2 regions of the Butyrivibrio sp. WCE2006 genome follow, and region 1 is predicted to be linked to the other one. Evidence: riboswitches for the same ligand, from Rfam matches in the RefSeq annotation. Region 1 holds a riboswitch; the other holds the start of a gene.
The links. Region 1 has a riboswitch for thiamine pyrophosphate ahead of thiW (energy coupling factor transporter S component ThiW). Riboswitches for the same ligand answer to the same signal wherever they lie in the genome.
Positions count from the first base shown of each region.

Region 2: linked by a shared signal. The riboswitch ahead of T501_RS14300 (energy-coupled thiamine transporter ThiT) and the one ahead of thiW (energy coupling factor transporter S component ThiW) in region 1 are both predicted to bind thiamine pyrophosphate.

Region 1 is NZ_JNKH01000039.1:17,324-23,626, forward strand. Features, by position in the region: gene T501_RS16525 (oxidoreductase) at 1-279, shown strand, start outside; gene T501_RS16530 (NUDIX domain-containing protein) at 421-975, shown strand; gene T501_RS16535 (alpha/beta hydrolase) at 1,028-1,783, shown strand; TPP riboswitch at 1,805-1,909, shown strand; gene thiW (energy coupling factor transporter S component ThiW) at 2,085-2,627, shown strand; gene thiM (hydroxyethylthiazole kinase) at 2,628-3,446, shown strand; gene thiE (thiamine phosphate synthase) at 3,520-4,167, shown strand; gene thiD (bifunctional hydroxymethylpyrimidine kinase/phosphomethylpyrimidine kinase) at 4,284-5,141, shown strand; gene thiC (phosphomethylpyrimidine synthase ThiC) at 5,164-6,303, shown strand, end outside.
Region 2 is NZ_JNKH01000028.1:13,175-19,477, forward strand. Features, by position in the region: gene T501_RS14290 (PD-(D/E)XK nuclease family protein) at 1-381, shown strand, start outside; gene addA (helicase-exonuclease AddAB subunit AddA) at 523-4,218, shown strand; gene T501_RS14300 (energy-coupled thiamine transporter ThiT) at 4,213-4,908, opposite strand; TPP riboswitch at 4,967-5,065, opposite strand; gene asnA (aspartate--ammonia ligase) at 5,170-6,180, opposite strand.

The sequences.
Region 1 (6,303 bases):
TTACTGCTCGCTGAAATCGAGAAATATGTGACGGTTCACACGGGTGTGAAAGGGCTTGAAATAACTAAGTCAGGCATAATCTGCGAAAACAGGGAAGGAAAACAGGTGCTCATTCCCGGAGAGACTGTAATTTGTGCTCTTGGGCAAAGGCCGAGTATTGATCAGGTAGAGCAACTAAAAGACACAGCGCCCTTTGTCAGGGTAATCGGTGATGCCGGAAGGGTCTCAAATATTACTAATGCTGTTTACCAGGGTTACTATGCTGCACTGGATATTTAATTCTTTTAAGTTGGATTCTTTTTTGAAAAAGTATACTGCCTATTCTCAGAAATAAGACCACTTGAAACGTTGTCATAACATTTGTAAAATAATTTCTGACTGCAAAAAACAAGTGTACTGACATGTTATCGGAGGGTAGAAATGAGTGAAGTTTTAGAGAAAGTAGATAAAAACGGGTTAACAGAAGCAGAATATCTGAAAAATTATAATCCTGACAAGTGGAAGAAACCATCACTTACATCGGATATATGTATAGTTGCCAAGGGTGCAGGGAGTAACAGGATATTACTTATAAAAAGAGGCAATCATCCCTGTCTTGGGAAATGGGCGCTGCCTGGTGGCTTTTCACAGGCAGGAGAGAGAATAGAAGAAACAGCATCCAGGGAGCTGGAAGAGGAGACAGGAATCAGGATGGATTTAAAGGCTCTTACGCTAGTCGGAGTGTATAGCAAGCCCGGTAGAGATCCCAGAGACTGGACGGTATCTGTTGCTTTTCTTGCCTGCGTAAATGAGGATGAGGTTAAGCCCATAGCAGGAGATGACGCCGCAGATGCTAAGTGGTTTTCTATTTCTGAAAAGGATGGGGAGTTCAGATTGGAAAATGGTGATCTTTCGCTGACTCTTTCTGATCTTGCATTTGATCATGATGAGATATTCAGGGATTCAATGGATAAGCTCATGACTTCTTGCGAGTAAAAGCGGAAATAGTCCACAAGAATTCACATAGATATTTTGGAGGGTATGAAAAATGTACATAACTGATGATGGAATTAAACTGAATATTAAACTGGATATGCCTAAAGGCAATCCTGAAAAGTGTCCTATTTGTGTGCTTATACATGGATTTACGGGACACATGGAGGAGAGACATATTGTAGCTGTGCAGGAGGCTATGAATGAAGTTGGACTTGCTGTTCTTAGAATTGATATGTATGGTCACGGAAGCAGCGAAGGAGAGTTTAGAAACCATACACTTTACAAGTGGTTATCTAACGGAATGGCAGCTATAGATTATGCCAGAAGCCTTGATTTTGTGACAGATATCTATCTTTGCGGACATTCCCAGGGAGGACTTACCGCTATGCTTCTTGCCGGCATGGAGAGGGAGAGAGTAAAAGCACTTATTTCACTTTCACCGGCTTTGGTAATTCTTGATGGTGCAAGAAAGGGCGAGCTTTTAGGTAAACCTTTTGATCCTGATAATATTCCTGAAGAGCTTATGTCCTGGGATGGAAGAGCACTCAGCGGCAATTATGTGAGAGCAGCTCAGACACTTCACATTGAGGATGCAGCAAAAAGATTTGATAAGCCTGTTATGATAGTTCATGGTGATCAGGATGAGGCAGTGCCGGTGCAGTATTCAATCGATGCAAAAGACCTCTACAAAGACTGCAGACTTGAGCTGATAAAAGGAGATACTCATTGTTACGATAATGATCTTCCTGCAGTATTAAAAGTAGTCAAGGATTTTTTAAATAATAACTTGAAAAAAAATATTGGTTAGTGTATAAAGAATATGAAAAAAATATACAGACGGGAGCTTGTGTTACAGGCTGAGAGGAAGGTATAACCTTCGACCGAGAACCTGATTTGGATAATGCCAACGTAGGGATGCCTGATAATAGGAATTTACTCGCGGAAGTTACCGGATCGGTGCTTCCGCTTTTTAATTTTCTAGGATATCCCAGTGGATTTTCTTTTTTATTTCATGGGATATCCAGTGGATTTCCTTTTTGGCTTAGCAGAGCACTTATCTTATTTTCTGGCCTGAAATTTGGATTCGCCGTCTGAGAAAAGAGGATGAAATGAAGAAAAGTAACTATTTACTTAGGATGGTAATGCTTGCAATGTTTGTTGCTCTGGGAGTTGTAATATCCCCCATTCTCAGAATCGAGGGTATGTGTCCCATGGCTCACTTGATCAACATTACATGTGCGGTGTTTATGGGACCGGGGTATGCACTTTTATGTGCACTTCTTATCGGAATTATCAGAATGCTGGTAATGGGAATACCACCACTTGCACTCACAGGAGCGGTCTTTGGGGCTACACTTTCAGGTGTTTTCTACAAATTATCAAAAGGGAAAATTATTGCTGCTGTTCTTGGAGAAATTATTGGAACAGGAATAATCGGAGCCATAGTTTCATATCCTGTAATGACTTTTTTATGGGGAAAAGAAGGTCTTACATGGTTCTTCTATGTTCCGTCCTTTATCATGGGTACGCTTATTGGCGGAAGTATTGCATTTTTGCTTCTTGTAAGGCTTGAGGCAGCGGGAGTTCTTTCAAAAATTCAGAACAGTTTAAAAGATATGAATAATGAACCTACTAAAGCAAAGGTGATCTAAATGTCAGATCTGATACATTGTATTACAAATCCAATTTCAATGATGCAGTGCGCTAATGCTGTGCTTGCTCTGGGTGCTAAGCCGATAATGGCTGAGCACCCTCTTGAGGTTTATGAGATTACTGAAACAGCATCAGCGCTTTTAATTAATACCGGTAATATATCGGACACCAGAATGGAAGCTATGAAGATTTCATATGACGCAGCGCTGATGGGACATCTTCCTATTGTGATTGATGCCGTAGGTACTGCGTGCTCGAAGCTTAGGCGGGAATTTGTGTCAGAGCTTCTTGAAAAAACAAATAATCGTCAAAATCAGTTTCTTTTACTAAAGGGGAATTATTCGGAGATTAAGGCTTTAGCAGATGCAGCCTATAGAGGAAAGGGTGTAGATGCGGAAGAGAGTCTTGATGAAAACGATATCATAGATGCATCAGGGATGCTTTCACAAAAATATGGAGTGGTAGTTCTGGCAACTGGTGCAAAGGACATTATCACAGGAAAAGAAGGAACATTTTTTGTAAGTAACGGACACCCTGCCATGAGCAGCATTACCGGAACCGGATGTATGCTTGGAGCAATATGTGCAACCTATCTTTCGCGTAAGGAAAGCATAGATTCTGTTGTCAAAGCCTGTAGCTTTTTCGGAATAGCAGGAGAAGTAGCTTATGAAAAGCTCGTAGCTAAAAAGCACTTTTCTGAGGTTAATGATGGAATAGTTGTAGGCTGTGGAAGCTTTCTCGTAGGCCTTCTCGACGCGCTTTCATTAGTTGATTTGGAGACGGTAAGAAGACGTGAGAGGATAGAGCAGCTTTCATAAAATGTTATTTTCAATATATCTGTCAACAATCAGAAAGTATTTTGAAAAAAAGTTAGTTTAAGTTGGAGAAGAAATGAGATTAGATAGTGAAAAATTAAGGTTGTATCTGGTCACTGACAGCACTGGGCTCTCTGATGAATGCTTTTTACACAAGATTGAAGAAGCATTGATCGGAGGAGTGACGATAGTACAGATACGAGAAAAAGATAAATCCACAAGGGAATACATGGAGCTTGCAGCAAAAGTCCATGAGCTTACGAAGAAATATAACGTGCCGCTGATCGTAGATGACAGAATAGATGTGGTAATGGCGATTGATGCTGAGGGCGTGCATCTTGGGCAGAGCGATATGCCTGTTGACATTGCCAGGGCTATAATCGGTGAGAATAAGATCATAGGTGCCACTACTAAAACAGTAGAGCAGGCTAAGGAAGCCTATGAGAAAGGTGCAGATTACCTGGGAGTAGGAGCAATTTATCCAACAACAACCAAGGTGAAGACAATACTTACTTCTGTTGACACTTTAAAGGATATTTGCGCTGCAGTTCCAATTCCGGCCAATGCCATAGGCGGCCTGAATAGGGATAACATGCAGATTTTAAAGGGAGCGCCGATTGCAGGTATCTGTGTGGTCTCAGCCATAATGAAATCTGACGATCCAAGGAAAGTTGCCGAGGGACTTGTTGAAGGATTTCTGGCGCTAACTTCTGGAATGAAGTAACAAGAAATGAGATGATTGCCTTTATTCTTGCGAGAACATGAACTGGTCGAAAATGACAGGATGAACAAAGATAGACTGTATACCGGGCAAAAGCAGTTAGAATAGCAGGAGGAAAAGTGATACAGAAAACAGTTTTGACAATTGCGGGAAGTGATTCATCAGGTGGGGCAGGAATTCAGGCTGATCTTAAAACAATGGAAGCCCATGATGTGTACGGGATGAGTGTGATAACAGCGCTTACAGCACAGAACACAATGGGGGTAAGCGGCGTCCTTACTGTGGATAAGGAATTTGTTGCTGAGCAGCTACGGGCGGTATTATCTGATATTACGCCGGATGCAGTAAAAATCGGAATGCTACCGGATATAGGAATTATGGAAACAGTAGTGGAAGCCATTGATAAATACAGGCTGACAAATATTGTACTTGACCCGGTCTTGAAATCCACTTCCGGAACAGATTTATCCAAGGAATCAGACCTTGAATATATGAAAACAATGCTTTTTCCAAAGTGCACTCTCATAACACCTAACATACCGGAAGTAAAAAGAATCTGCGGTATTGATATTAAATCAAGTAAGGATATGGAAGAGGCAGCTAAAACCATATCTTACAGTTACAAGTGCAATGTACTGATAAAGGGTGGACACAGCACTTTTGAAGGCGATGAAAAGAGTAATGATTTGTTATTTGTCACAGGGAAAAATACTTTGCAAGACGATTTCGAAACAAGAAAATCTGAAGATGGGAAATTTATCACTTTCGAGGGTGAAAGAATTAATAATCCAAACACTCATGGAACAGGCTGCACGCTTTCCAGCGCTATAGCATCAAACCTTGCAAAAGGGATGAGCCTTGAAGATGCCGTTAAAAGTGCAAAAGAATATATCGAGGCCTGCATAAGAGCAGGACTTAAACTTGGACATGGCAGGGGACCGCTATATCACGGAATTTGTCACAAAAACAGAAATTAAATAAATGAAAAGAGGAATATTTATGAGTACATACACAACTCAAATGGACGCAGCAAGAAAAGGAATCATCACAAAAGAAATGGAGATGGTTGCAAAGGATGAGTACAGAACTCCTGAAGAAATAAGGGACCTGGTGGCAAAAGGTCAGGTTGCTATTTGCGCAAATAAGAACCACAAGTGTCTTAAGGCAAAGGGCGTAGGCTCCATGCTCAAGACAAAGATCAATGTAAATCTTGGAGTTTCCAGAGACTGCAAGGATTACAATATCGAGATGGAAAAAGTTATGGCTGCAGTAAATATGGGAGCTGATGCAATAATGGATTTATCATCTCATGGAAATACTCAGCCTTTTAGAAAAAAGCTTGTTGAGGAATGTCCTGTTATGCTTGGAACAGTTCCCGTATATGACAGCGTAATCCATTATCAGAGGGATTTATCTGAACTCACAGCTAAGGACTTCATTGATGTTGTAAGACTTCACGCAGAGGATGGTGTGGATTTTGTAACTCTTCACTGTGGAATAACAAGAAAGACAATTGAGCAGATTAAGAAGCATAAAAGGAAGATGAATATAGTTTCAAGAGGAGGCTCCCTCGTTTTTGCATGGATGAGTATGACAGGAGAGGAAAATCCTTTTTATGAATACTATGATGAAATTCTTGATATATGCAGAGAGTATGATGTGACCATATCTCTTGGTGATGCCTGCAGACCGGGATGCCTTGCTGATGCCAGCGATGTTTGTCAGATAGAGGAGCTTGTGAGGCTTGGAGAACTGACAAAGAGAGCCTGGGAAAAGGACGTACAGGTTATGGTTGAAGGACCCGGACACATGCCAATGGACCAGATTGAGGCAAACATGAAAATGCAGCAGACAATCTGCATGGGTGCGCCTTTTTATGTACTCGGACCTCTGGTTACCGATATTGCTCCCGGTTATGATCATATAACTTCAGCCATAGGTGGTGCCATCGCCGGGGCAGCAGGCGCGGCTTTCCTTTGCTATGTAACACCCGCAGAGCATCTGGCACTTCCAAATGTTGATGACGTAAAACAGGGAATAATAGCATCAAGGATAGCAGCTCATGCGGCTGATATTGCCAAGAAAATTCCTCATGCAATGGACATTGATAATGCCATGGCAGAGGCAAGACAGTCCTTT
Region 2 (6,303 bases), on a different contig from region 1:
GCTTTGTGTATGCGAGGTCTTGTGCAGGAGGATCGGCATATTGTTGATCTTATCGACAAGGAGGCCGGTGAGGCATCAGACGTAATATCTGTGGCATTTAAGAAGGATGGTGCTTTTAAGAGTGCTTCGGATGTAATGCCTGCTGAAGACTTTGAAGAAGTATCGAATTACGTTACAAAGCTCATTAAGAGAAGCGGACAGAAGATAATGAAGGGAGACATTGAGGTTAACCCCTATGAAATGAAGGAAAGGACAGCTTGTGAATTCTGCAGGTTTAAATCAATCTGCGGCTATGATGAGTCTGTTCCGGGATATTCAAAGAGGAAGCTTCCGGCCATGAAGGATGATGAGATTTTAAGTCTTATAAAGCAGGATAATTAAAGCGGAATTTTGCGGCGATTGAAGATGGCTACAGCGATTGAAGATTGCTATGGCGATTGAAGATGGCTACGTATATTGAGAATCAAACAAGTAATTAGACAAATTGTCATCCGGACAAAACACTAAGATGAGGATATAAAGATGGGTTTTACCACTGAACAACAATCAGTAATAGATGCAAGGAATTCAAATGTATTGGTATCTGCGGCAGCCGGCTCAGGAAAGACCACAGTACTGGTTGAGCGCATAATTCAGCGTATCACCGGGGATAATCCTATAGATATAGACAAGCTTCTTGTGGTTACCTTTACGAAGGCAGCAGCAGCGCAGATGAAGGAGAAGATTCTGCAGGCAATACAGAAAAAGCTGGCAGAGGATCCGACTAATACACATCTCCAAAGGCAGGAGACTCTTGTTCATGGTGCGCAGATAACCACCATAGATTCTTTTTGCCAATATATTATTAAGAATAATTTTAATGACATAGACCTTGACCCTTCCTACAGAGTTGGAGATGAGGGAGAGATGAGGCTTCTTAAGGCGGATGTGCTCGAAGAACTTCTGGAAGAAAAATATGAAGAGGGTGATCCGGATTTTACTAATTGTATGGAGTATTTCGCTACAGGCAGCAGCGACAGAGATGTGGAGGAATATATCTTAAAGCTTTATGGATACGCCATGAGTATGCCATTTCCTGAGGAATGGCTTTCACAGCGTGCTGACGATTATCTTATAGATGCTGAGAGCTTTGAGGAGGCAGAATTTGTCAGGAAGGCAAAGGAACAGTTTGCAAATGCCATCGAAGAATGTGTGGAATACACTTCCAAATCCCTTGCAATCGCTAATGAACCCGATGGCCCGTATTTTTATGGGGATTTGCTTGAGGAAGAACTGGATCAGATACAGGGGCTGCAGAATTATAAGGATAAGAGTTTTGATGATCTGAGAGCTGCAGTATTAGGGATTAATTTTAAAAGACTTCCAAGTAAGAAGGATGAATCTGTAAATACAGACAAGCGTGAGCTGGCAAAAGATCTAAGGGACAAGTCAAAGAAGCTTCTTGGAAAGCTTGCATCGCAATACTTTGCTGAGGATAAGAAAACTATCTGCAGTCATATGGAGCTTGCCAGCAAACCCGTGAAGACTCTGGCAGAGCTGGCCATAAGCTTCAAAGAGAAATTCGATGAAAAAAAGCGCGAGAAGGGTATCATCGATTTTGGCGATATGGAGCATCTTGCTCTTGAGATAATACTTAAAGGCGGTGCAAAACAGTATCGTGACTACTATGAAGAAGTGATGATTGATGAGTATCAGGATTCAAACATGGTTCAGGAGATACTATTATCTGCTGTTTCAGGTGAATCAGATGGCATCTATAACAGATTCATGGTGGGAGATGTAAAGCAGAGTATCTATAAATTCAGACTGGCAAGACCTGATATTTTCATGAAGAAAATGAAGGATTACTCCTGGAATGAGGGTGATGATAAACGAAAAATATCCCTGCATAATAATTTTAGAAGCAGAAGTGAGGTCCTTGACGGCGTAAATTACATTTTCGAACAGATAATGGGTGAGGACCTTGGAGGAGTAAGCTATAACGAGGATGCCAGACTTGTAACCGGTGGGGAGTTTCCGGAGCCAAATGAGGATCAGAAAGAAATATTTGCAACGGAATTCATGTTTGCCGATATAAAATCATCATCTTCTGATGAGGCAAAGGAAATTGAGGCAGAAATGATTGCTGCCAGGATTTCCGAGCTTATGAAGGATGGTGTGGTCACAGGTGAGGATAAGCAGCTAAGACCTGTAAGATATGGAGATATCGTCATACTCTTAAGAAGCCCTAAAGGTTCGGATGATGTATTTAAGAAGACGCTGGAGAGCAGAGGAATTCCTGCTTATGTTGAGTCAAGGACAGGATACTTTTCAGCCGTAGAAGTTGTGACACTTTTGAATTTTTTGCGGATACTTGATAATCCCAGACAGGATGTGGCACTTGTCAGTGTTATGCACTCAGCGATAGGGGGATTTTCCGATGATGAGCTTGCACTTATCAAAGCATATGACAGATGTGTCGAAAAGGATGCTTTTGCAGATAATAGCTTTTACGGCATCCTTAAAAGGTGTCTGGATGATTCAGAGCGGGAGCTTATAGATGACAGGCTCTGCGGCAAAATTCAAAGCTTTGTGGCATTTATTGAGGAATATAGGGTAAAGGCCGAATATCTTCCCGTAAATGAGCTTATAAGGCGTATTCTGGATGATACACATTATGGGGAATACTGCGCTTCACTTCCCGGTGGATCCAAGCGCCTTGCAAACCTTAATATGCTCTGCGAGAAGGCATCGGACTATGAAAGAACAAGCTTTAGCGGAGTATTCCATTTTGTCAGATACATAGAACAGCTTGAGAAATATGAGGTTGACTATGGCGAAGCAAATATAATGGATGAAAATGCAGATGTAGTCAGAATTATGAGTATTCATAAGAGTAAAGGACTTGAGTTCCCTATTGTATTTTTATCAGGTATGTCCAAGAAGTTTAATTATATGGATACCAATAGGTCCGTAGTCCTTGATGTGGACATGGGTATTGGCTCAAATGCAATGGATCTTGAACACAGAGTAAAATACAAAACTCTCAGAAAAAGCGTAATGAGTGACCTTATGAAGACAGATATCCTTGGGGAGGAGATGCGTATTCTTTATGTTGCCATGACAAGAGCCAAGGATAAGCTCATTATGACAGGCCAGGTTAAAGCTGACATAGGAGAGAATGTTGCAGAAAGTGAGTTTAATGGTAAGCTGCAAAAGCTGATGAGTTATAGGAACAGGGTAGCAGCCGAGTCGGAACAGCCGTATCTTTTACCGTATTATCTTAGGAATTCTGCAAGCACATATCAGGAGCTTGTGCTTATGGCATTGGCAAGACATCCACGGTTTGAAGAACTTTGCAGGCAGATGGAGGTTGACTGCAATAAGATTGAAGAATATGTGGTCCCATTCTCGTTCAGGCTTGTGTCAATGGATGAACTTACAGCCGAAAAAATAACTGATGAGGTAACTGCAAAAGTAAGACTCAATGCACTTACTTCAAATGCAGCTTCTTCCGAGAAAGAGCTTATTGAGAAATTTGAGAACAGGTTCAGTTATAAATATGCCTTTGTGGACTATGAAGATCTTTATGTAAAAACTACCGTTACAGAGCTTAAAAAGGCAAGGCTTGAGGAAAAGAATGAGCCTGCCTATGAGCTTATTCCTGAAAAAGAGATTGTTCCGGGCTTTATTGACAGCACTGAGAAAAAGGCCTACGGTGCTGCAAGAGGTACTATTTATCATAGAGTCATGGAGCTTTTATATGGCAGTGAGGATACAAATATTGATGAGGCTGTTTCAGATCTTACTTCATGGATAAAGCAAATGGAGGAAGCAGGGAAGATACCTGAGGGTGCCCATAGGAGTGTAAACAATGAGGATATTCTTGGCTTTTGTAACAGTGAAGTCGGTTCAAGGATGAAGAGAGCTATGGAGCTTGGTAAGCTGCACAGGGAGTCTCCTTTTATGATGGGGATAAACGCGGATGAAGTTAATACGAAATTTCCTGAGAGTGAGCTTGTTCTTATTCAGGGAATAATAGACGTATGGTTTGAAGAGGGCGATAATATTGTCCTTCTTGACTATAAGACAGATAAAGTAAAGACTGCAGGTGAGCTTGCAGATAAATACAGGGTTCAGCTTGACTACTATCAGAAGGCCCTTGAGAGAATTACACAAAAAAAGGTGAAGGAGAGAATTATCTACTCCTTCACCCTTGGTGAAACAATTGCTTTATGATGCGAGTTTTAATTTATCTCTGACATCATTTTCATTTGCCATATATTTGATCTTGTTAAAGGCGTTTTTAACTGCGGGTATGCTGATAAGTACGATTGTAAGGATACCCTCAGCGCCGATATAAAGACCATTATATGCAAGAGAGTAAGTGAAAGGATGCATACCATAGTCTGCAGCGTACTGACCAAAGAAGATTACGCCTGAAAGTACGGAGAATGCAAGTCTTCCAACAATACCAAGTACATAACCTTTGATCATTCCGTGCTTGGAGTTACTGAAGAATCCTGAAAGACCAAGAGCACCAAAGGCAAGTATGTAATCGCAGATAAGCTGAGGAATGCTTATAATGTAAGGACCCATGATAAGCTGCAGAAGACCGTATGCAATTCCGGATGTAAGGCCTGCTCTTGGACCATAAAGATAACCGATGAATGTGATGAAGAACATTGAGAAGAGTGTGATGGAACCACCCATAGGCATTTCGAATACCTTGATCATAGAGGTTATCATTGCAAGAGTTACTGACATTGCTGCAAATACAAGCTGCTTAACGGAGAAATGATTCTTTTTATCATTTCCGGTAAAGAAGCATGCGGCTACAAGGGCTACAATCAGTAGAAATACAAACAGACCATAACCAGCCGGTGTGATTTCGTAGGTATCTTCTACCTGTGTTAAGAAAAGTGACATAATAAAAACCTCCCTTTTTTGCATCAGGGAGGTTTTGGATTCATCAAAATCACAATGTGATATCAGATAAATGCTTCCTTACGCCAGTATTACCTGGTTCAAGTAGTGAGGGTCGATGGAAAACCATCATCTCAGCAGCGCTCCCCTAGCAAAAATAATTATAATAATATTTTAAATTTCATTCGACTTTATTTAATGCCATTTTTTAGATGTTGTCAACTTGTTTTTGAGTAAAATTAATGTCAAAACATCTTTTATAAATTACAAAAGAGGAATACCATTTTCTCTTGCATAGTCTGTATATTTTTCATCCCAAAGAGAGCATTGTACTTCGCCGATGTGTGCTTTTCTGAGGAAGAAAAGGCAGAGTCTTGACTGACCTATACCGCCACCAATGGTATAAGGAAGCTCCTTATTAAGAATGGCCTTCTGGAAAGGAAGCTCTGCTCTGTCAGTGCAGCCTGCTTTTTCAAGCTGAGTCTTAAGAGAATCCTCATCAACACGGATACCCATGGAAGATAACTCAAGAGCAATATCAAGAACAGGATAATAAACAAGAATATCACCGTTGAGTGCCCAATCATCATAGTCCGGAGCTCTACCGTCATGTCTTTCTCCTGAAGCGAGAATGTCACCGATCTGCATGATAAACACAGCACCCTTTTCCTTGGTGATCAGATACTCACGTTCCTTGGGAGATTTGCCCGGATACATATCTTCAAGCTCCTGGGAGGTTATAAAGAAAATATCATGGGGCAATATTTCTTCAATATAGTCATACTGAATAGACATATATTTTTCTGTTTTTCTAAGTACCTTATATATAGTGCGGACAGTATCCTTAAGAAAATCAAAGTTGCGGTCTTCCTTACGGATCGCTTTTTCCCAGTCCCACTGATCTACAAATACGGAGTGAATGTTATCGGGAATCTCATCTCTTCTAATAGCATTCATATCTGTATAGAGACCTTCGCCTGTTTTAAAGCCATACTTTTTAAGCGCATAACGCTTCCATTTAGCAAGAGAATGTACAATTTCCGCCTGGCGCTCATTCTCTTCACGAATATCAAAGGCAACGGGGCGTTCAACACCATTAAGATTATCATTTAATCCTGACTCAGGGGCCACGAATAAAGGCGCTGTAACACGAAGCAGGTTAAGGTTCTCGGAAAGGGTATTCTGAAAAAAGTCCTTAACTGTCTTGATTCCTACCTGCGTGTCGTGGAGATTTAATGCGGATGTATAATCCTTGGGAATAATAAGATTTTCCATAACAATGCTCCTCTCTAAAATTATATTTATGATTAAAACGCTTTTTATTTCATCACGCAAGAAAAAAATTGAATAAATTATAAATAGATTGGTTTAAATCTAAAATAAAAATTAATAAATTGC